Regions from separate parts of the Clostridium swellfunianum genome, predicted to be linked through region 1. Evidence: a T-box and tRNA genes for the amino acid it is inferred to sense, from the RefSeq annotation. Region 1 holds a T-box; the other regions hold tRNA genes.
The links. A T-box is a leader RNA that pairs with one kind of tRNA and senses whether it is charged. The one in region 1 lies ahead of thrS (threonine--tRNA ligase), so its partner is inferred to be a tRNA-Thr.
Positions count from the first base shown of each region.

Region 2: it has a tRNA-Thr gene. The T-box ahead of thrS (threonine--tRNA ligase) is inferred to sense a tRNA for this amino acid. The anticodon was not compared.
Region 3: it has a tRNA-Thr gene. The T-box ahead of thrS (threonine--tRNA ligase) is inferred to sense a tRNA for this amino acid. The anticodon was not compared.

Region 1 is NZ_JAMOFV010000006.1:4,435,786-4,443,821, forward strand. Features, by position in the region: gene thrS (threonine--tRNA ligase) at 1-1,180, opposite strand, end outside; T-box leader at 1,345-1,557, opposite strand; gene NBE98_RS21010 (DMT family transporter) at 1,627-2,505, opposite strand; gene NBE98_RS21015 (Gfo/Idh/MocA family protein) at 2,595-3,623, opposite strand; gene NBE98_RS21020 (sugar phosphate isomerase/epimerase family protein) at 3,637-4,563, opposite strand; gene NBE98_RS21025 (sugar phosphate isomerase/epimerase family protein) at 4,578-5,324, opposite strand; gene NBE98_RS21030 (Gfo/Idh/MocA family protein) at 5,344-6,429, opposite strand; gene NBE98_RS21035 (AraC family transcriptional regulator) at 6,531-7,394, opposite strand; gene NBE98_RS21040 (Cof-type HAD-IIB family hydrolase) at 7,594-8,036, opposite strand, start outside.
Region 2 is NZ_JAMOFV010000006.1:1,964,476-1,972,511, reverse strand. Features, by position in the region: gene gdhA (NADP-specific glutamate dehydrogenase) at 1-617, shown strand, start outside; gene NBE98_RS09015 (BaiN/RdsA family NAD(P)/FAD-dependent oxidoreductase) at 749-1,972, shown strand; gene aroH (chorismate mutase) at 1,975-2,337, shown strand; gene cmk ((d)CMP kinase) at 2,402-3,067, shown strand; gene NBE98_RS09000 (bifunctional 4-hydroxy-3-methylbut-2-enyl diphosphate reductase/30S ribosomal protein S1) at 3,118-5,031, shown strand; tRNA gene NBE98_RS08995 (tRNA-Tyr) at 5,122-5,206, opposite strand; tRNA gene NBE98_RS08990 (tRNA-Thr) at 5,212-5,286, opposite strand; tRNA gene NBE98_RS08985 (tRNA-Ile) at 5,292-5,368, opposite strand; gene NBE98_RS08980 (GNAT family N-acetyltransferase) at 5,547-6,413, shown strand; gene NBE98_RS08975 (pyridoxal phosphate-dependent aminotransferase) at 6,446-7,639, opposite strand; gene NBE98_RS08970 (aminotransferase-like domain-containing protein) at 7,726-8,036, opposite strand, start outside.
Region 3 is NZ_JAMOFV010000006.1:2,612,326-2,620,361, reverse strand. Features, by position in the region: gene NBE98_RS12520 (BaiN/RdsA family NAD(P)/FAD-dependent oxidoreductase) at 1-953, opposite strand, end outside; gene NBE98_RS12515 (hypothetical protein) at 1,237-1,833, shown strand; gene NBE98_RS12510 (CoA-binding protein) at 1,943-2,320, shown strand; tRNA gene NBE98_RS12505 (tRNA-Glu) at 2,551-2,625, shown strand; tRNA gene NBE98_RS12500 (tRNA-Val) at 2,630-2,705, shown strand; tRNA gene NBE98_RS12495 (tRNA-Asp) at 2,735-2,811, shown strand; tRNA gene NBE98_RS12490 (tRNA-Thr) at 2,819-2,893, shown strand; tRNA gene NBE98_RS12485 (tRNA-Glu) at 2,903-2,977, shown strand; tRNA gene NBE98_RS12480 (tRNA-Val) at 2,981-3,056, shown strand; tRNA gene NBE98_RS12475 (tRNA-Asp) at 3,084-3,160, shown strand; gene NBE98_RS12470 (ATP-binding protein) at 3,322-4,302, opposite strand; gene NBE98_RS12465 (DnaD domain protein) at 4,295-5,281, opposite strand; gene NBE98_RS12460 (peptidoglycan DD-metalloendopeptidase family protein) at 5,493-6,692, shown strand; gene NBE98_RS12455 (ferritin) at 6,782-7,297, opposite strand; gene NBE98_RS12450 (S8 family serine peptidase) at 7,520-8,036, opposite strand, start outside.

The sequences.
Region 1 (8,036 bases):
CTGGTCTAACTATTAGGTGTCCTTCAGAAATTGTAAACTGTCTAACTCTTATAAGACCGTGCATTTCCCCTGAGGATTCATTTCTAAATAGTGTAGAAGTTTCACCATATCTAAGAGGAAGATCTCTATAGCTTCTTTGTTTAGCTTTATAAACTTGGAATTGGAATGGACAAGTCATTGGTCTTAAAGCCATAACTTCATCGTCTTTTTCCTCATCGCCAAGTACAAACATCCCTTCCTTGTAGTGATCCCAGTGTCCCGAAATCTTGTATAAATCACTCTTAGCCATTAATGGAGTTTTAGTTAAAAGGTAGCCTCTTCTTTCCTCTTCATCCTCAACAAATCTTTGAAGAAGCTGAACTACTTTTGCTCCCTTAGGCATAAGTATTGGAAGTCCTTGACCTACTTCTTCTACTGTTGTAAATAATTCTAGTTCTCTTCCAAGCTTGTTGTGGTCTCTCTTCTTAGCTTCCTCAACTCTTGTTAGATACTCTTCAAGCTCATTCTTTTTTGTAAAGGAAGTTCCGTAGATACGGCTTAGCATCTTGTTCTTTTCGCTGCCTCTCCAGTAAGCTCCTGCTACTTGAGTTAGCTTGAAGGCTTTAACAAACTTTGTGTTCATCAAATGAGGACCTGCACAAAGATCAACAAACTCACCCATTTTGTAGAAGGATAATACTGCATCCTCTGGAAGATCATTTATAAGTTCAACCTTATAAGTTTCTCCCATGTCGTTCATCAGCTTTAACGCTTCTTCTCTTGCAAGTTCAAATCTTTCAATCGGAAGCTCTTCTTTAACTATCTTCTTCATTTCAGCTTCAAGCTTTTCTAAATCTTCAGCTGAGAATGAACCTTCTTTATCAAAATCATAGTAAAAACCTTCTTCAATAGCTGGTCCTATAGCTAATTTAGCTTCTGGAAATAGCCTTCTAACTGCTTGAGCTAATATATGCGTTGTAGTGTGTCTGAAGGCTTTCTTACCCTCTTCATCGTTGAAAGTTAATATACTTAACTCGCAATCCTCGTTAAGCTCAAATCTTAAGTCAACAGTTTTTCCATTAACGCTTCCTGCAGTAGCAACTCTTGCTAAGCCTTCGCTTAAATCCTTAGCAACATCTATTACTGATATGCCAGCTTCATATTCTTTAACTGAGCCGTCTTTTAGTGCAATTTTTATCATATTTGTATCTCCTTTCATATTGTCAGTTACTTGTTTTTCTATACATGCGAAAAGTTAAATTGTTATCTTTTAAAAAAGTTAAGTTGTTAAAAAGTTAAATTGTTATCTTTTTATTCTGCGAGAATTTAGACAAATCAAAAAGCTCTCGTCCCAAATCCCTAAAGAAATGGGACGAGAGCATAAACCTTCAATTCTCCCGCGGTTCCACCCAAATTGCTTGTAATACAAGCCACTTGATTAATTATAACGGAATTACCGGACTTTATTAGAGTCACTCTGAGGTGGTCTTCGGCTAATATCCATTTAAGAATACTCACAGCTGTGTATTCTCTCTCTGAAAACTTCTATAAGCTTACTCTTCTCATCAATGTATTGCAATATTTTATTGAGACCATTATAACATTTTAAGGCTGTATGTCAACAATATTTTTACAGGCTAATATGGATTATAGTTCAAGCTGTGTTCTCTCTTCACTGCTTTTAGGTTTTATACTTATTGCAATCATGCCAAGCATTATTATGAAAGCTCCAACAAGAGTTTTCCCTGTAAGCTTATCGCCTACAAACAATGAAAATATCGCAGCAAATACCGGCTCTGCCAAATATATTATAGCCGCATGAGTTGGATTTATACTCGCCTGTACCTTATTTTGTATTCCATGAGCAATTGCTGTACACAATACAGCTGTATATAACAACGCCAGTATAATCCCAAAGTTTAATGTAAATTTAAACCCTTCAACTGCAACTGCAGGAACTGCACCAAGCAGCCCAATAACTAGAAGTTCCACACAAGTTAAAAGTGCAATATCCACATCCTTTGTGTACTTATCAACAACAAGTATTTGCACTCCAAAACATAGTGCTGCTATAAGTGTTAGGATATCTCCTTTGCCTATACTCATACTGATGTTTAAAGACATCATACCTAAACCAGCAACCGATAAAACTATACCTATAATAGTTTTTATATCCGGTAGTTTTTTATAAAGCAGTGCTATTAAAATCGGAACAAAAACAACATTCATTCCTGTTAAAAATCCAGACTTGCTAGGAGTTGTATATAAAAGCCCAACAAGCTGAAAAGCGCAGCCTACAAATAAGGTCCCCCCTATTATAAAACCAGATTTTATTGTGAGTTTATTAATATTTTTAAAGCTTTTCAAAAATACAATAGCAAGTATCAGTGCAGAAAGTGTATATCTTATGGTGATAAAAGTAAATGGCGGTATATCCTTTAGAACTAAGCTCATTATAGGAAAGCTTGACCCCCATAATGCAGTCACCCCAATCAAGCTTAAGTCTGCCTTTAATTCTTTTGTCATAGTTATCTCCTTAGCGTTTATAAAGTTCATCTATAATATTATAAAACAAAGAGCTGTTATTTGCTAGAATAACAGCTCTTTCTAAATTATTAAAATATAATTCTTCTTTTTTCTTTGCCAGATTCATACACAGCACAAATCATTTTTTGAGTTTTTATTGCCTCGTCCCCAGTTATTTCAGGGCTTACACCTGCATCTAATGAACTGTAAAAATTCTTTATCTGCTTAACATGGCTGACTCCCCAATAACCCTTTGTTCCATTTCCATAGCTGAAAGTTTCATTAGGATTGTTATCTGCAGTAAATTCTCTTCCATCCTTAAATTTAACAATACCCTTGTCGGCAATCATCTTAGCTATTCCATTTTCACAGTAGATTTCTATCTCAACAGGAGCATCGTACCCATAGTAGTTTACGGCATAAAAACCAGTAACTACTCCATTTTTATATTTAATGACACCTTCAGCTGAATCCTCAACTTCAATAATTTCATGTGCTCTATTACTTACATTCGCATCTACATATTCGATTTCACTTCCAATAAACCATCTCAGTAAATCCATGGTATGAATAGCTTGGTCAATTATAACTCCACCGCCTTCTTTATCCCATGTACCCTTCCAATCGCTTTTACTGTAATATTCGTCGGAACGATTCCAGGTTACAGAAAGCTTTGCTGATATTATTTTACCAAGTTCTCCTGATTCAAGGGTTCTCTTTATAAGTTGTGAACCCGGATTATATCTGTTTTGAAATATAACTCCTAAAACTACGTTATTATCTTTTGCCGCGCTAATCATAGCTTCTGCATCTTCAAGCTTTATTGACATAGGTTTTTCTGTTAGAATATTTATTCCCTTACTTGCAGCATAAATTGCTACAGGTGCATGAAGATAGTGAGGAAGGCAAATATGGATTACATCCAATTTTTCCTTTTCTATCATTTCTTTATAATCAACATAATAACTGCAATTAAGCTGCTTAGCTTTTTCCTTTGCCCTATCTTCTTTCACATCACAAACAGCTACAACTTCAGCATTCTCAAGGCTGTTTACAGATAAGGCATGCATAGGAAATATATTGCCGCACCCAATTACACCAACTCTATATTTTTTCACACCTCTCACTCCCCTATATAAATTTTTCTAAATGTTTTAACCCAATAACTAAGCCTTCTTTAACTTTCTCTTCACTGCCTTCGTACAATGGGTCTTCGTGCTCAGTGCTTATGAATCCATCATAACCCTTGCTCCTTAGAAGGTCAATTAGTTTTTCCCAATCTACTTGTCCAAGACTTGGCATGCGGTATCTCCAGTAGCCAAAATTGTCTTCTCCAGCTTTGAATAGCTTTCTATTGTTTATTCCATAGTTATATAGGCCTTCTTGAAGTATCTCTGCATCCTTTGCATGAACATGGAATATCCTGTCTGAAAACTCTTCAGCAGCTCTTAAATAATCTATAAATTGAGGAACTAAGTGCGATGGGTCGAAGTTTAATCCAAAGCTCTTGCTTGGTACTCTTCTAAACATTTCTCTCCAAAGCTCCGGAGTGTAAGAAATTGTCCCTGGTATGCCTGGATATTGCCAACCTTTCATATCGCAGTTTTCAATCATAAGCTTTATGCCTCTTTCCTCAGCATATGCTACAAGCTCAGTAAAAACCACCTCAAACTCATTAAAGTTTTCTTCCATATCTTTTTCTATGTTTCGTCCTACGAAGGTTCCAACTAATGGTGTGCCAAGCATAACTGCCGCATCAATAACCTTTTTAGTGTGATTATTTATAAAAGCTCTTCTTACAGGATCTTTGTCCAAATTGTTATCATAGTAAGCAAGAGAAGAAATTTTTAAGCCGTATTCTTCAAAATAGGCTTTTATTTCTTCTGCCTTCTCAGCAGTCAAAGTATCTACATCTATATCACAGCTGGAATAGTCCCTGTCATTTTCATTTGGCCAGCAGGCAATTTCAAGAGCCTTAAATCCAACCTCACTTGCCCATTTTGCTTTTTCTTTTAACGGCATCTTTCCTAAACAAACTGTTAAAAATCCTAAATGCATTTATATCTCTCCTTTTAAGCTAAATTCATTTTTCTTAAATTCTCAAGGCTTATCCTTACACTCTCAAGAGGTTCTCTCTTGCATACATCCTGCTCAACAATAAGCCATTCCGTTTCATTTTTTTCTGACTGCTTAGCTATAGCTTTTATATCGATCGTTCCAGTTCCTATTTCAGCAAACTCTCTATTTTCGCTGTTTTCCATGTCCTTTATATGAAGCAGCGGAATTCTGTCAGCATATTTTTTAATATATTCAACTGGATTTAATCCAGCATAAGTCACCCAATAAGTATCTATCTCAGCTTTCAGAAGTTCCGCAGGCACTTTGTTATATATAATATCTAGTCCGTATTCACCCTCAAACTTTTCAAGTTCATGAGCATGATTATGATAGCAAAGCTGAAGTCCTGAGTTCTTAAGCTTTGTTCCTACCTCTTTTAAAAGCTCAGCCATTTTCAAATAGTCTTCTTTGCCTTCAAAGCTTGCCCAAGGGCAGACAATATATTTATTGCCAAGCTGAAGATTATAATCAATAACTTGGTCAAGATTACCTGTTAATTGTTCAATTCCAATATGAGCACCTGCAGGCTTAAGCCCAAAGGCATCAAGATAAGACTTCAGCTCCAAAGCTGAAAATCCACCAAAACCTGCAAACTCAACTCCCTTATAGCCTAAATCAGCAACTTTTTTCAGTGTACCGATAAAATCCTTTTCTAATTCACTACGAAGAGTGTATAACTGTAATGCAACAGGAATATTCATTTTGCATCCTCCCATTAGCTTATTCAAAATATACTGCTTTACCTGTTTTTGAAGATTCGTATATAGCTTCCAATATTTCTGTAACTACTAGCGCCTGCTCTGGTTTTACAACAACTTCAGTGTCATTAAGTATGCTATCAATCCAAAGCCTTGCTTCTAAATCTGCGTCGCTTTCTTGTTTACCATCATAAAAAGCAACCCCCCCAGAGTTTAACTCAACTTTTGTATCGTATAACCTGCCTAAATTTTCTCCATTTATTCTAAGTCCCCCTATCATGTCTGCTCCACCCTCTGTGCCACAAAGAGTTGTTTGAGCTTCACGAACGTCTAGGCTATTTAAAGCCCAGCTTGACTCAAGAACTATAGTTGCTCCATTTTCCATGGTTATAAAACCAAAAGCAGAGTCTTCCACAGTAAACTTTTCAGGATCCCATGGTCCCCAGGCATTAGCCGCATTTTTCCTGCCTGAAAGCTTATGATAAGCCGTTCCCATTACGGATTTTGGCTTATAATTCCCCATCATCCAAAGAGTTAAATCTAGAGCATGTGTTCCAATATCTATTAATGGTCCTCCACCCTGTTCTTCTTCATTTAAAAATACCCCCCAGGTTGGCACTGCTCGTCTTCTTATAGCATGGGCCTTTGCATAATAAATTTCCCCTAAATCGCCCTTTTCGCAAACAGTATGTAAATACTGTGAATCAGCTCTAAAACGGTTCTGATAGCCTATAGTAAGTTTTTTACCTGTCCTCTTTGCAGCCTCAACCATTAGACGTGCATCAGCAGCAGTTTTAGCCATTGGCTTTTCACACATTACATGCTTGCCTGCCTCTAAAGCATCCACTGTAATAAACGAATGGGATTTGTTAGGCGTGCAAACATGTACAACGTCTATGGATTTATCATTTAATAATTCTTTGTAATCAGTATAGTACTTTGCATTCTCACTACCATATTTCTCGGCAGCAGCCTTAGCCTTTTCTTCAATAATATCGCAAAAGGCCACCATCTCTATTGTATTAAGCTTGGCTAAGCTTGGCATATGTTTTCCATTAGCTATTCCCCCACAGCCTATAATACCAATTCGAAGCTTTTTATTTTTCATATATATCCTCCTTTATATGTAGAGTAAATTTATAATTTACCTTGTTTTCGTTTACAAATTCATTATATAAAAAATCATCGGGAATTACTCCCCGATGATTGCTAACTTGTTCTCATATTTTGCTTTTTATACTCCGAAGGAGAGTAGCCCTTTAGCTGTTTAAAAACTCTATTAAAGGTTTTAACGCTGTTAAAACCGCACTTATAGGCTATTTCTGTTATACTATGCTCATTATTCATGAGAAGCCATTCGGCCTTTGTTACTCTAAAACTGCTCAAATATTGACCAAAGGTTATGCCTGTTTTCATTTTAAAAAACCTTGTAAAATGATATACGCTAAAACCTGCTGTCTTTGCAGCTTCTTCCAAACTTATATCTGATAAATAATTATCTTCTACAAACCTAAATATATTTTCCAGTCTTCCTAGAGCCTCTCTGTGTCTGTTTTCTTCTTCAAAGCTGAGTCTCTCCATAGGAACCTTTCTAAGCAGAAGCACAACTAAATCATAAAGCCTTGCTTTAAGAGCAAGCTTGTACCCTTCTTCTTTTTTATTATACTCTTCAAAAATACCCTTAATCTGATTTTCCATCTCCTGCTTAACTTCAGTTCTCCATTCTGAGCTAAGCCTTTTTGAGCAATCAAACAGCGGCCTAATTTCTTTTCTCTCATTCATAAAAGCTCCAAGGCTGTCAAAAATAGCAAGATTAAATTGTATAACTATTCGGCTCCCTATACTGGAATCAGGCAAAAAACAGTGTATATCTCCACTGCTTATTAGTAGGATATCACCAGCTTTAATATTATACATCTTGTTATTGACACCAACCTTAACGCTGCCATTAGTCATGTATATAATTTCAACTTCATCATGCCAATGATGAGAGACAGGGCACTTTCCACCGTCAATAATCAATTTGAATGGAAAACTAGGATCAAGCAGATTTTTTTCCTGCCAAGCTTCCATATCTCACCCTACCCTTTTATTATATTTTAGCTTACTAGCTTGTTGTAGTTTCAATCTCTTAGTTTTACATCTTTACTTTAATATTGCTGCCAAAATAATTATTGTACCATTATAATTATCATCGCTATATGAAACAGGCCCTTTCTACGTTTAATAGGCTAAGTATATTATATTAAGTATTCTTAGCCTATTCTATTTTTTAAACCAAATTAAAATATTCTAGAGCTTGAGCTACACCGTCATTTTCTACACTGTCAGTAATATAGTCCGCAACTTTTTTTACCTTCTCACCAGCGTTTCCCATAGCAATACCAATAGCTACGCAATCAAGCATTTCTATGTCATTCTCTCCATCGCCAAAAGCCATGGTATTTTCAGGTGGAATCTTATAATACTCTAAAAGCTTTTTGATACCTTCCATTTTGCTGCCGCTAGCCGGAATGATATCTATTGCATAGGGATTCCATCGAATTGACTTGCAATGCTTAAGCACGCTTAAAGGATAAAGTTCCGCTTGCTTGCTATCTATATAAGGAATTATTTGATAAACAGGGTTTTCTAAAGCCCTGTGAATATCCATAATGGGAGGCAGTGACGAATATATTGATTTTTGAACCTCTATCACTCGTTGGTTTATTATGT
Region 2 (8,036 bases), 2.5 Mb from region 1:
GGGGTGCTTGCAGAAAGATAGAACAGCTTGGAGGAAAAGTTGTTACTCTATCAGGTCCGGACGGATATATTTACGACCCAGCTGGAGTTACAGGAGAAAAGATAGACTACTTAGCTGAAATGCTTAAAATAAACAAAGGTGCAAGAGTTAAGGATTACGCTGACAAGTATGGTGTAGAGTTCTTCCCAGGACAAAAGCCATGGGGGGTAAAAGCTGATATAGTTATGCCTTGTGCAGTTCAAAACGATATTCAGCTTGAACATGCTAAACAAATAGTTGCTAACGGAACTAAATTTGTTGCTGAAGCTGCAAATATGCCATGTACTAACGAAGCAGTACAGTACTTCCTTGCTAATGGAGTAATAGTAGGACCTGCAAAGGCTGCTAATGCTGGTGGAGTTGCTACTTCTGCTCTTGAAATGTCACAAAACAGCATGAGAATGGCTTGGACAGCTGAAGAAGTTGATGCTAAGCTTCATCAAATAATGATTAACATATACAACAACTGCAAGAATGCTTCAGAAAACTACGGCTTTGGTTACAACCTAGTTGCAGGTGCTAATATAGCTGGTTTTGTAAAGGTTGCAGAAGCAATGCATGCTCAAGGAAACTATTAGAAAGTAATTTTTGTAAAAGAGAGCTTATTGAGGCTCTCTTTTCTATTTTCTAGCACTTTTTAATATTTATTGTTGAATAAATTGTTCTATTATATTAAATTATAATAGTGAATATGAATGGTGGTGATTTATTGTCCAAAGTAATAGTAATTGGCGGAGGACCTGCAGGAATGATGGCTGCAATAGCAGCGTCAGATAAACATGAGGTTATACTGCTAGAAAAAAATGAAAAGCTTGGAAAAAAACTTTTTATAACAGGAAAAGGCAGATGCAATATAACCAATGCTAAAGAGATAAGTGAATTTTTTAATTATATACCAGGAAATCCTTATTTCTTATACAGCGCTTTATATACATACACAAACGAAGATACAATAAAGTTCTTTGAAGATTTAGGCGTTAAGCTCAAAGTAGAAAGAGGCGATAGAGTTTTTCCAACATCAGATAAATCTTCTGATATAATAGGCGCCTTTCAAAGAGAGCTTGAAAGGCGTAAAATTAAAGTTCTGCTAAATTCATCTGTAAAAAAAATGATTTATGAGAATAATAAGATAAAAGCAGTTTTTCTTTCTAATGACAAAATAATTAATGGAGATTACTTCATCTTGTGCACAGGGGGAATGTCATACCCTAGAACTGGATCAACTGGCGAAGGCTTAAGCTTTGCAAAGGAATTAGGACATAATATTGTAACTCCAAGACCATCTTTGATTCCAATAACTTCATCTGAGGATTGGATAAAAGATTTACAAGGATTATCTTTAAAAAATGTTGAATTAAGCATTGTTGATAGTAAAGGAAAGTCTTTGTTTAAGGACTTTGGAGAGATGCTCTTTACTCACTTTGGCATTTCAGGACCTCTTGTTTTAAGCGCTAGCGGAGTAGTTAGAGAAAATTTAAAGCTAAAAGCCGTTATAGATCTTAAGCCTGCTTTAGGTTTTGACGAGCTTGATAAAAGAGTTCAAAGTGATTTTGCAAAGTATTCTAACAAGGATTTTAGAAATTCATTGGATGAATTACTTCCTAAAAAGCTTATTGATGTCGTTGTAAGATTATCAGAAATAGATGAAGACAAAAAGGTTAATTTGATAACCCGGGAAGAAAGAAAAAATCTTGTAAAACTTCTTAAAAACTTCACTTTAAGTATAACCGGTGTAAGACCTATTGAGGAAGCCATTGTAACTTCAGGAGGAATTGATACAAAAGAAATAGATCCATCTACCATGCAGTCAAAGGTTATAGAAAATCTTTATTTTGCTGGTGAGGTTATAGATGTAGACGCTTATACTGGAGGTTATAACATTCAAATTGCGCTTTCAACAGGATTCCTTGCTGGAAGCAGGGTAGGTGAATAAAATTGTTATCAGTAAGAGGAGCTACGACTATTTCTTATAATTCTGAAGCGGAAATCAAAAAAGCTTCCTTAGAATTATTTGAAGAGATGATTAAACAAAATGATATTAATGTCGACGACATTACTTCTATATTCTTTTCCTGCACTCGAGATATAACTAAAGCTTATCCTGGCAAGTACGTAAGGGAGGCTTTTAATCTAAATAGAACTGCTATTATGCATTTCAATGAAATGCATGTGGAAGGTTCTTTAAAGCTTTGCATTAGGGTTTTAATCCTGTTGGACATAAAAGAAAAGAAAGATATAAAATACATATATCTTAATGAAGCTAAAAATTTAAGAAAAGATTTATTTGATATTAAATAAAGGATTTTAGAAATTTATATAGAATTACTATAAGGTTGGTATTTAGCTTATTCGGAAAGGAAGTATGGAATTGAGATTATCAGTAGCTATAGATGGTCCGGCAGGTGCGGGTAAAAGTACTATTGCAAAGATTTTAGCAAAAAGATTTAATCTTATGTATATAAATACTGGTGCAATGTATAGGGCTGTAACTCTAAGGGCAATGGAAGAAAATATTGCTCCAGAGGATAAAGAAAGACTATTAGACTTAGTAGACAGCCTTGATATGCACTTTAAAAATGATGATTTAATACTTAATAATGAGAATATCAGCGAACAGGTTTGCATGCCTTCGATAAGCAATAATGTATCAAATTATGCGGCAATTCCGGAAGTTAGAGAGCGGTTGGTTTATCTTCAACAAAAGATGTCCGAGAAATACAATGTTGTAATGGACGGGAGAGATATTGGAACCGTAGTATTAAAGGATGCGCCTTTTAAGTTTTACTTAACTGCAAGCGCAGAGGAAAGAGCTTCAAGAAGATACAAGGAGTTTTGCGAAAAAGGAATTGAAGTTAATTATGAAGAACTTTTAGAAGATATAAAAAGAAGAGACTACATAGATTCTCACAGAGAAGTTAATCCTTTAACTAAGGCAGAGGATGCTATTGAAATAGATTCTTCTAACTTAACCATTGAGCGGGTTGTAGATAAGATGGCAGACTACATCATTTCAAGGACTAAATTATAAAATATACAATAACGGAGGGAGTAAGGCTATATATCTTATAGCATGGTATTATGGAAGTATTTGTGGCAGACAAAGCAGGTTTTTGTTTTGGAGTTAAAAGAGCAGTAGATGAAGCTATAAAGGTAAAAGAGAATTATGAACAAAGAATATATACACTAGGTCCTCTTATACATAATAAAGATGTTGTTGAATACTTAAAAGGAAATGATATATATCCAATTGAGCTTACAGACATAGAGGATTTGACGGATAAAGATGTTGTAATCATAAGGTCGCATGGTGTTACTCCTCTGGTTTTAGAACAATTAAAAAGCAAAGGTATAAAGGTAGTTGATAATACTTGTCCTTATGTATCAAATATTCAAAGGAAGGTAAAGGAATACTCTGATGCAGGATATTCGGTAGTTATAGTAGGTGACAAGGATCATCCTGAGGTTGTTGGAATAAATGGCTGGTGTGATAACAAGGCTATAATAGCCAAGAGGGGAGAAGATCTTTCAAACTTGACTAGAAGAGTTTGCGTAGTATCACAAACCACAGAAAAGCAACAGAATTGGGAAAGCGTTTTACAAGCTATAGTTAAAAACTGCAAGGAATTTATTGCTTTTAACACTATATGCAATGCAACAGAAGTTAGACAAAAAACAGCAGAAGAGCTTTCAAAGACTGTAGATGCCATGATTATACTTGGCGGCTATAATAGTTCAAATACGACAAAGCTTTTTGAAATATGTAAAGGCAACTGTAAAGATACAATACATGTAGAAAATTTGAGCCAAATACCTGAAAACTTTTTATCGGGTAAAAAAATAAATAAAATAGGCATTACAGCTGGTGCATCTACACCAGATTGGATTATTAAGGAGGCGGTTTTAAAAATGAGCGAACAAAATAATATGGAAATGAATGAGCAACTAGCATTCATGGAGCAAAACCAAGCAAGTATATCCGTAGGTAAAATAGTAAAGGGTACAATAATTTCTGTAAATGAAAAAGCAGCTTATGTAAATATAGGCTACAAATCTGACGGATATCTTCCAAAGGAAGAAGTCACAAAGGATGATTCTATTAAGCTTACTGATATTTTAAAGGCTGGACAAGAAGTTGAAGTTAAAGTTCTAAACAGAGCTAATGAAGATGGATATGTAGTTTTATCCAGAATAGAAATTGAAAGGGAAGCAGCCAGAAAACAACTTAGAGCATCTTTCGAAAATGGAGAGGCTATAAATGTTACTGTAAAGGAAGCTGTTAATGGAGGCTTAGTTGCGAGCTTTAAGGGAGTAAGAGTATTTATTCCGGCTTCACATGTTGAGTTGTTTCATGTTAACAATTTAGAAAAGTATGTTGGACAGGATTTTGAATTGAAGATAATCGAGCTTAAGGAAGAAAGAAGAGGCAGTAAGATAGTTGGATCAAGAAGAGAGTTACTGAAGGGTGAAAAGGACAGAGTTGAAGCTGAAACATGGGGAACAATAGAACAAGGGCAAAAGGTTATTGGAGAAGTTAAGAGACTTACAAGCTTTGGCGCTTTTGTAGATGTAAATGGAGTAGATGGACTTCTACATGTATCCGAGATGTCTTGGGGAAGAGTTAACAAGCCTTCAGACGTTTTAAAAGTTGGAGATAAGATTGAAGTTTACATACTTGAAGCAGATAAAGAAAATAAAAAGCTTTCACTTTCTATAAAGAAGTTAATTGAAAATCCATGGGACAATGTTGAAGAAAAATATCCTGTTGGAAATATAGTTTTAGGCAAAGTTGTACGTTTTGCAGCTTTTGGAGCTTTTGTCGAGCTTGAGTCAGGTGTAGATGCTTTAGTTCACATATCTCAAATAAGCAATAAGAGAATTGAAACTCCTGCATCAGCACTACAAATTGGCCAGCAAGTAAAAGCAAAAATAGTTGAAGTTGACAAAGAAGCTAAGAAAATAGGTTTAAGCATAAAGGAAGTTGAAGAAGTTTAATAAAATAAAAGCATCATCTAGACTTAGATGATGCTTTTGTTTTACACTTTAAAAAATAGAAAATAAAAAAGCAGACAAAACGTCTGCTTTTGGTGGAGGAAGATGGATTCGAACCATCGAAATCACTGATAACAGATTTACAGTCTGCCCCCTTTGGCCGCTCGGGAATTCCTCCAAAAGTGGAGCTGGCAATAGGAATCGAACCTACAACCTGCTGATTACAAGTCAGCTGCTCTACCGTTGAGCCATGCCAGCAAAAATGGTGGACCTTCAGGGACTCGAACCCCGGACCAACCGGTTATGAGCCGGTTGCTCTAACCAACTGAGCTAAAGATCCATATGACATAAGTTATTATATAGCAGCTTGTTTTCTTTGTCAACATTAAGTGCTAAAAAAAATAATAGATAATATAATTTAATAAACAATAAATCTAATATTTGACTAAGTCCTTCATGAGATTTATACTTAAAATGTAAGAATTGGTATTATACTATCATAAATTACGAGGTATTATATGTATAATTGTGTTTCTTTAAGCAAGAAGAACTTAAAACCTGTATTTGAACTAAATAATCAGAGAAACCAATTTAATATGCTTAATGAGGATTTTGAGGAATATTATAATAGTATTACTTTTACCCAGCAATTTTTTGAACATAGACGAATTAAACTATTAATATATGAGAATAATATTGTAGGCTATATTTGGATTACAAAGCAAGATAAAAACAGTTTTATTATAAACTCTATGTACGTGTCTGGGGAAGATGATCTGACTAAAAAATATTCATCACTTTTAGAATGTTTTAACTATAGATCTAAATTTATTTACTGCTGTGAAAGAAATGCTATTAATTATGAGGTTTTATCTAGACTAGGATTTAAAAAGAAAGCAGGAACCTATGAGATGTATGCCGATGTGATTAATTCTGGTACATTATCAAATGATAATGACATAGTATTTGAGCAGTTTATTAAAGGCAAACATGAAGAAACAAGATGTCAGATACAAAATGAAGTTTTTAAGAATGATACACGGATACCTCTTCATAAAGATGATATTTATTATGATGAAATTCAATCCTATTATTTTGAAAAAGGCTCCATACTTTTAAGATTAGGAAATAAATACATAGGATATGGACAAATCATATTTAATGACAGCATTCCTACTATAGTCAATGTAGGAGTTTTAGAAGGCTATAGAGGAAAAGGATATGGCAGAGCTCTCATGTGCCATCTTTTTAAAATCTTAAATGAAGAGGGCGTTTGGGATGTAAAATTAAGGGTGGAAGTGAATAACGAAAGTGCAATAAGTTTATATAAAAGTCTTGGTTTTAGAGTGCAAGGCGAGATGCATACTTGGGAGTATAAAAAATAAATGAGTGATAAGTTCACTCATTTATTTTTGTATTATTTAATGTTCATATATCGTTTTAAAGCTATTGCAAGTATATCCATTGCATCCTTTAAATCTTCAGCTTTTAGGCAGTAGGAAAGTCTTATTTCATTCTTTCCTAATCCTTCAGTGGCATAGAAGCCTTCAGCAGGAGCAAACATAACAGTCTTGTTATCATAGCTGAAATCGGTAAGCATCCATTTAGCAAAGTGATCTGCATCCTCAATAGGAAGCTTAGCCATTATATAAAAGGCTCCTGTTGGCTTTTCGCAAATAACTCCAGGTATTTTTGATAAACCTTCATGCATAATGTTTCTTCTATTTTCATATTCCTGTTTAACTTCATCAAAGTAAGCCTTAGGAGTATTTATTAGGTTTGCAGCGGCCATCTGCTCAATAGTTGGGCAACAGAGTCTTGATTGACAAAGTTTTAGTATTTGATTCATAAGTTCATCATTCTTTGAAGCAACAAGACCTATTCTAGCACCACAGGCACTATAACGTTTTGAAATACTGTCTATAAGAATGATCCTATCAAGTACATCTTCCATATACAATGCAGAGGTGAATTTTAAATCATCATAAACAAATTCTCTATAAACCTCATCTGCAATTATATAAAGGTCATGCTCTTTAGCTATATCTGCAAGCATTCTAATCTCTTCATAAGTATAAACAACACCAGTTGGATTCCCTGGATTTGAAATTAAAATAGCTCTTGTTTTATCAGTGATTTTATTTATTATTGTTTGTTTGTTTGGTAAATGGAAGCCTTCTTCGGCCTTAGTTATAAAAGGTACAACATTAACTCCAGCAATCTCGGAGAAACCATTGTAGTTAGTATAGAAAGGCTCAGGAATGATTATTTCATCTCCTACATCGCATATTGCCATTAAAGCAAATAGTATTGCTTCGCTTCCTCCATTAGTTATCATCAGTTGATTCTTTTCAAAATGTATATTCCATTCTTTATAGTATTGTATAAAGCTATCAATTAAAGCGTCTATACCTTGAGAATTGGCATATTTTAAAACCGATTCATCAAATTTATTTAGCACTTCATAAAAGGTTTCAGGAGTTGCTATGTCAGGTTGACCTATGTTTAAGTGGTAAACCTTTATCCCTTTATTTCTAGCGGTTTCAGCGTAAGGTGTAAGCTTTCTAATGGGTGAAAATTGCATGTCTAGTACTCTTTTTGAGATATTCATTTTTGTCCTCCTTGTGTTACCTGTGGCATAAGAATAAAATATATTTCTTATAGCAACTAATAATTTATATAGCTGCGCAAATTTTATTAATAGTAATTACGCAGTACTTTGCCTAATCTTTTAATACCTTCAACAATTAATTGTTCATTCATGTTTGAATAGTTTAACCTGAAATGGTTTTCATTGCCTCCATTTGGGAAAAATGATCCTCCTGGGACGAAAGCCACTTTTTCTTTTAATGCTTCTTCTAATAATTGAGCAGCATTTAAATCTTTTCTGAGTTCAACCCAAGTAAATAGTCCGCCTTTAGGACATGTATACTTAACTTCAGAAGGGAAGTAGTCCTTAATAGATTGAAGCATAATGTCGCGTCTAATCTTATATATGGTTTTAATTT
Region 3 (8,036 bases), 1.8 Mb from region 1:
GCTTTATGAATATCGGTTATTCCAGCTTCTTTTAAAATAACTGGTATAAGTTTTTTGTTTATTATCCCAATAAAGCAGTCATGAACACTTCTATGGCTGAATAGGGCGAAATGAGTTTCAAGGAAATTCTCTAATTCATCATACTTCATCGTGTACATAATGTTTATTTTAAGAGAAGTCTTTATTCCCTTTGAAAGGGCATAGGAAGCTGTCCGGCTTAATTGCAAAATTGGAGGACCTGATATACCGTAATCTGTAAACAATACTTCTCCAAACTCACGCTTTACAAGCTCATTATCTATAAGTAATTCTGCTATTCCATTAAATTTAACTCCTGATAATGCTTTTAAATTCTGATAGTGAAGCTTTAATTGAACTATTCCTGGTATAGGATTCACTACTTTATGACCTAAATTTTTAGCCATCGCATAACCTGAGCCGTCAGAGCCTGTTGGTGCTAAGGATTTGCCGCCGCAGGTTAATATTACTTTGCTGCACTCATAGCTTTCATTAGTTGAAGTTTCAAGTATAAAGCCCTTCTTAGTTTTTCTTATATACTTAACCTTTGAGTTTAAGTATATGGATATATTTCTATCTGATAATGCAAGTCTCATAATGTCAAGCACTGAAGAAGCCTGAAGAGACACTGGATACATTTTCCCCTCCTCAAGGGTTGTCAGGGGTAACCCGATAGAAGAGAAGAAATCTATGGTATCACTAACTTTAAAAGCATTTAGTGCATATTTGAAAAAGTCAGGATTATCACTATGATATCTATCTTCTGTGGCATACTTATTTGTAATATTGCACCTACCATTTCCGGTGGTTAAAAGCTTCTTACCTACTCTGTCGCTTCCTTCTAATATTGCTGCATCTATTCCCATATCCTTAAGCAGTATTGCTGTCATCATTCCAGCAGCACCGCCGCCTATAATAATAACTTCATGCCTCAAAATAATCTCTCCCTTAGCTTTTATAAGTTTCATGTCATCTTTATATTTTATCCTAAACTTAAGGTTTTGAATATATTAACAAAATATTTTAAATTACCATGTGCAAATGTAAACTGTTTTGATTGTAAAATAACATACTAACTAGAAAGAGCGGTTAAATTTACATTTGTGTGAGCAAATTTATTAAACTATAATTTAATTGTGCTCACGAGAAAAAACTCCGACAAGCAAATCAGCGAGCAGTATAAGCTACCTAAATTCTGCAAACAGGAGGAGGATTTTTATGAAAATAAGAGTAGTAAATCAAGGACTTTCTGAGTTTAATCGCAGTTATAAGGTTAAAAATATAAATTATGATATGGTTATTGCTGTAGAAAATGATGAGTTTATTCCTTTATTTATGGAAGATATTGAATTAATACCTGAGAATGAATATGATGAGATGATTATCGAGTATAGAGATATTTTGAAAATTAAGCTTGGCAAGAGTATATCCATGAAATTTTATGCTGCATTAATAAATTGTATTGAAGAAAGGATAGGAAAAAAACTAATTAGCTTGGATGTTTTAAGAGATGAATATAGTATTAATAAGAGAGGGGTATGGGAGAAGAAACTAATATTAGTAGTTAACCATGCTATTCCTTTAGATATATCAGTTATCGGTGAAAAGTATGCGGAGCAGTTCAGTATAACCTTTAAGGATATAACCCTTCAAAGCTTTATTGAAGGCTGCGGCGAGAATATAAAACATATAAGAAGAGAGATTGAAGAAAAAGAAAATTCTATAAAAGTATATAAACGTGCTATTAGTGAGGTTCTTAGAGGCAGGTTGAATTCTGCGACTAAAATTGAAGATAGGCTTCCAGAAGCACAATAAATATATGTAAACTGTTCTAGGAATTTATAGAGCAGTTTATTTTTTATGTAATTACTTAGTAGGGTTTGATATATAATATACCTATAAAATAAATAATGGAGATGATATTGTGCAAGCTCAAGAATTATTAAATTATAAAAATTGGGTAGTCGTAGGAGATGTTTTAAATCAAAGCAAATATGCCAGCAAGATACTGCTTTCATTAAAAGTTTCAAAGTTTAATGCATCTGGAGTAAACCCAAGAGATACAACAGGAACTGTGCATAAGAGCTTAAAGGAGGTTCCATACAAGATAGATGTTATTGATCTATGTATTAACCCTATTGCTGGTTTTAAAATTATCCAGGAGGCATATGAGCTTGGTATCCACAAGGTTTTAATTCAGCCAGGAGCAGAAAGTTCAGATATAATAGATTTTTGCAAGGAAAATGGAATAACTGCTGTTGAAGGCTGTGCACTTGTAGAGCTTAATAGCTATATGAGATAACTATATAAGAAACGAAAATATAAAAACATAAGAATACAACAATATAAGAATATATAAATATAACTAGATAAGGGGATATATAGTTATATTTATATACTGAGAAATTCAACAGTCACATTATAGGAAAAAAATTCTATTAAAAATTTTTTAAAAAACTTGTTGACAGTTTGTTAGATTTTTTGTATTATAGTCTATGTCGGGTCGCGAGAGCGGTCGAAACGATAAAATATGGCTCATTGGTCAAGCGGTCAAGACACCACCCTTTCACGGTGGTAACAGGGGTTCGATTCCCCTATGAGTCACCACTATGGGCGCATAGCTCAGCTGGGAGAGCATCTGCCTTACAAGCAGAGGGTCACAGGTTCGATCCCTGTTGTGCCCACCATAGTGATTTAATTACTAAAAATAATATATGGCTCAGTAGCTCAGTTGGTTAGAGTGCCGGCCTGTCACGCCGGAGGTCGAGGGTTCGAGCCCCTTCTGAGTCGCCATTATTATGCTGGCATGGCTCAACGGTAGAGCAGCTGACTTGTAATCAGCAGGTTGTAGGTTCGATTCCTATTGCCAGCTCCAATAAAACATGGCTCATTGGTCAAGCGGTCAAGACACCACCCTTTCACGGTGGTAACAGGGGTTCGATTCCCCTATGAGTCACCACATGGGCGCATAGCTCAGCTGGGAGAGCATCTGCCTTACAAGCAGAGGGTCACAGGTTCGATCCCTGTTGTGCCCACCATGTGTTTTATTACAAAAAAATAAATATGGCTCAGTAGCTCAGTTGGTTAGAGTGCCGGCCTGTCACGCCGGAGGTCGAGGGTTCGAGCCCCTTCTGAGTCGCCAACAGAAAATCCTGAACGTTATGTTCAGGATTTTTTATTTTTTGTTGAAGCTTAGGTTTTAAAATAGTGTGGTTTTATAGCTGACCAGCTATCGTCTCACTATTTTAAAGCGAAGGTTTGTAAAAATAAAAGCTGAAGTTTATGTTCACTTCAGCTTAATAGTTATTTTGCTTTACTTAGGTTTTTCTTTATTCTGATGTCATCTCCAAAGAACTTATATAATCCGAAGTTTCCAAGAAGCCTTGAGCTTATACGTTCAGAGTAGATTTGAAGAAGCTCTTCAAGGGTGCAGTTAGTTGAAACTATCATCTTTTTATTCTTTAGAATTTTTTTGTTTAAAAGATTAAACAATTCTGTTTTGGAAAAATCACTTATCTGTTCTGTTCCCAGGTCGTCAATGATTAACAAGTCACAGTTTATAATAAGATCTTCAAGAAGCTCCTCACCGTTAAAACGTATGTTTTTTAAGTTTTGAATCAAGCTTTCAGCGGTTCTATAAACTACCAGATATCCTTTATCTAAGAGCTCTTTAGCTATACAGTTAGATAAAAAAGTTTTCCCTGTACCTGAGTTTCCATAAAAGAGAAGATTTTCATTTGTAGAATCAAAAGTTCTAATAAAATTCATGGACCTTGTAAAAGTTTTCTCCATATTTTTTCTTGGACTTTCAGGCTCGCTTCCAGCCTTTCTTGATGAGTAATATTCCATGTTGAAATTATCAAAATTATTATCTTTAGTAAGCTCATTTAAATCAGAATTCTTGTAATAGATTTTAACTAGATTATGCTTATAACAGGAACATTTTTGAACTCCAATAAAGCCTGTATCCTGGCATTTCTCACATTTATAATTGATTTCTAAATAATTTATAGGATAGCCCTGTGAAAAAAGAAGTTCGGATTTTCTCATTCTTAAGTCTGTAATTTTTTCTCTTAACAGTTTAAGGTGCTCGTCTCTGTTTGGTATATCTTTAAAAGCAGTCATGGAAACCTCAACACTGAGTTTTCCAATCTGTCTTTCAATATCCAAAACTTGAGGCAGCTTTAACTCAATCTCTTTTCTTCGATTTGCTAAAGCTTTTGCTTCTGATTCCCTTAAGTTCTCATAAATTTTCATTATCTCTGCTTGATAACCCTTAATCATCGCTATTCTCCCATCCTAAAAGCTTCTTCTCAAGCTCATCAAAGTTGTAGCTTCTCTGCTCAAAGTTGTTAAAGGTACTGTTTTGAGGTGGTTTAAAATTATTCGGCTTTCTAGCTGGTGTGGTTTTTGTATCCTTTTTTGCAATATCTTCAAGAGTCATGAGGCCATCTTTATACCAGCTGGTTAAGATACCATCGATATACTTAAATTCTGCTTTATTAATTCTTTCAAAGCAAATATCGCAAGCTTTAAAGATTACTTCAAGAGGGAATTTATAAGTGTTAATCCATTTGTCCAGCATATCCTCCTGAGGCTTCATAACTTCTCCATCTTTCGCGCCAAGATAAGTTAGAATTTTTTTGATTTTAATCCACTTGTCCTCACGCCTCTTTATAAAAGATTGAGCTTCTTCGATAGTTTTTATATTCGAATCAAACCAGGCAATAGCAATTTTCTCTATGTATCTAAAATCAGTCTTACCCTTTGAGACGCTGTATTGAATTATTAGCAGTATAACTTCAGGAGGGAAATTGTACTCCTTCTGCCAGCCGACATACATGCTCATTTCTTTCGAAGAAAGTGGTCGCCCAAGAAGCTTTTCGATATCCTGAAGCATATCCTTTGTTGGACCTTTATTTAATTCTTTCAAGAGGTTTATATTGTTATCATTGCCTTCAATTTTTTCATTTAAATCTACAAACTGTATGCTAAAGTTTCCCATGTTGTCTATAGGAATCATATTAATAACACCTTCATCATTCCAATAATTCCAAGCGTTTAGAACATCTGTCTCAAGAAGATGCAGCGTGCTTGCTAAAATGGAAGAGCTAACCCCTAATTCACCAGACATACAGTATTTAAGACCAAGAAGATAAACCTTAACAAAATCCCCGCGGGCTCTAACCATGTACTTATCTATGAAAATGTTGCTTACAGGCGTGTAATCTTGAGCCTTACTCTTAAACATAAAAGTGCTCATAGTACCTCAACCTTTCTTTGCTAATTTTATACAATATATAGTATCGCATAAATCAATTATAACAAAATATAGCCCCTCTCACAACTTTTATGACCTATCTTAAATATGGACAACTTGCCAATTTTTATTCATATAGTGGAACTTATTAGAAAAATAATTATATTTTATACAAAGTTGGGTATATTACTTAAGGTGAGAGGAGAGATAACTATTGAGTTTCTTTAATAGATGTAAAAAATATATAGCAATTGCAGCAGTTTGTGGAACTATAGGTATGTCCTACATATATATTATCGAAAATAAAGCTAATGCCTATGAAGTCCGTGTAGGCGATAAGGTAGTAGCATATATAAACGAAGATAACAACACAGTTAATATGATAAAGGCTATAAGTGAAGATGTCGAAAACAGATTTGGGAGCTCGGAACTTAAAAATATATTAAGCTTCAATAAAGCTCAGGTTGCCAATAGCTTTATTACAGATGAAAATAAATTAAAGAAAGCAGTTTTAAATAATGCTCAAATAGAAGTAGAATCATGTGTTTTAATATCAGATGGAAAAGAAGTTGCTTTAGTAGGAAATCAAGCCGAGGCAAAGCAAGTGCTAGAGAAGGTAAAGAAGTATTATGCAGATAAGAGTGAAATATCAATAAAGGAAAGTAAGATTAAGAATAGTATTACATATTCTATGAAAAAGGTTTTAATTTCGAAGGTTCAGGAAATAGATAAGGCTTATGAAGCTATTATTGAGGCTAATTCAAAGTTTAAGACACCGATTGTTACTGTTATACTTACCGGAAACACAGAAACTAAACAGGTAATATCGCCTGCAACAACAATAACCTATTCAAATGAAATGCTAGTTGGGCAGAGTAAAGTAAAAAGTAATGGTAAAGAAGGAGAAAAGCTTGTTTCTAAAGAGGTTGTTTTAGAAAATAGCAAGATTATAAGCTCAAGAATTATAAGTGAGAAGATAATTACAGCAGCACAAGAAAAGGTAATTATCAAAGGTAATAAAGCGCAAGCTTCAGCTTCTAGTGCTGCACTTGTAATGCCATCTAGAGGGGCTGTGTCTTCAGTTTTTGGCTGGAGGTGGGGCAGAATGCATGAAGGAATTGATATAGCTGCGCCTATGGGGGAGCCTATCAAGGCTGCTTTAGATGGGACAGTTACTTATGCAGGCTGGATGTCTGGGTATGGGAACTTTATAAAGCTTAAGCATGCAGATGGAGTGGAGACTGCCTACGGCCACTGCAGCAGGATAGATGTTAAAGTTGGAGAAAGTATTAAAAAGGGTGAAGTAATTGGAGCGGTGGGAAGCACAGGAAATAGTACAGGACCGCACCTTCATTTTGAAGTACTTGTAAATGGAGAACCTAGAAATCCAGCACCATATATAATAAAGAATTAAAAAAGAAGAATGAAGAATTAAATGTTGTTTTGATTCAAATAATTAGACATTTAGTTCTTCATGCTTCTTTTTATTTTTTAACGTTTAATTTACGCTGTTGTATCTATTGGTGGAGTAAAGGCTCTTGTAGCTAGCTCAGTATCAAGCATGTAAAGTGCTGCACTGTCATTTCCTATGCGCTCAAGCTTTTTAATTATTGAGTTCATAAGAGCCTCTTCTTCAACCTGTTCGTCAATAAACCACTTCAAAAAACTTATAGTCGCATGGTTTCTTTCTTCCATGGCTACATCAGCTATGGAATATATATTTTTAGTATTTGATTTTTCATGCTCCAGTCCTGCTTTGAAGGCCTGTAATACGGATTCATAATCATTTCTTGGTTCTGGTGAATTTTTGATTATAACCCTTTGATTCATTTCTACTACATAGTCAAATAATTTCATAGCATGAAATCTTTCCTCTTCTGCCTGAATTCTAAAAAAATTAGCAAAGCCGTCAAGGTCTTCATCTGCGCAATAGGCAGCCATAGCCAGATAAACATGCTCTGAGAAGAATTCGTAATTAATTTGCTTGTTAATAAGCTCTACAAGTTTTTCACTTAACATCTGGTTTTCTCCTTTCAGTAGAAAGCGCTGAGCAACTATGCACTTGGGTGCCTAATAGGGATAGCCTCCGCAGGATTAACCTTTAGTAAACCCATTAGGAAGTTTAACCTTGCTCATGCTCGCAAGTTCTTCGTTAAAGTTTATTCAGAACTTTAATCGCCTTAGTTTATACATATTTTCTCATCTATATTGTTGCCCTATTTACAAATAAAATAACACTCTTTAAGGTAAAAGCTTGCTTATATCGATCATCCCTGATCCTTGAGACCACTTAAACATATCTAGAAGCTTGCAGGATACTTTGAGAAGAGCAAGAACATCTTTAAATTGAAGTTCAGGGTTATTTTCAAATAACATTGCACATACGCCACTTATAAAAGCAGCTGCACAGGAGGTGCCGGAATAAGTAGTGTAAGGATGCTCTAGCGGATAAGCGTATACTCTTGTTCCGTTTCTTTGGGAAATATAATCCTTATTTGTGTTTAGTGAGCAGATATCAACACAAGCAGCAGCAAGATCTGGTTTTTCAAGTTTTCCGTAAGGTCCTGCAGAGGAGTGAACATAGGGCTTAATGCCTCCTCTAGTATCTAGACCAGCAACAGTTATACAATTGGATAGAATAGCAATCCCTTTTATTGAACTTTCTTTGCTGCCGCTGTTACCACTAGGAACAACAACTACTATTCCTTTTTTCAATGCCATATCGAACATTTTACTAAACAGAGATATAGTAAAGCTG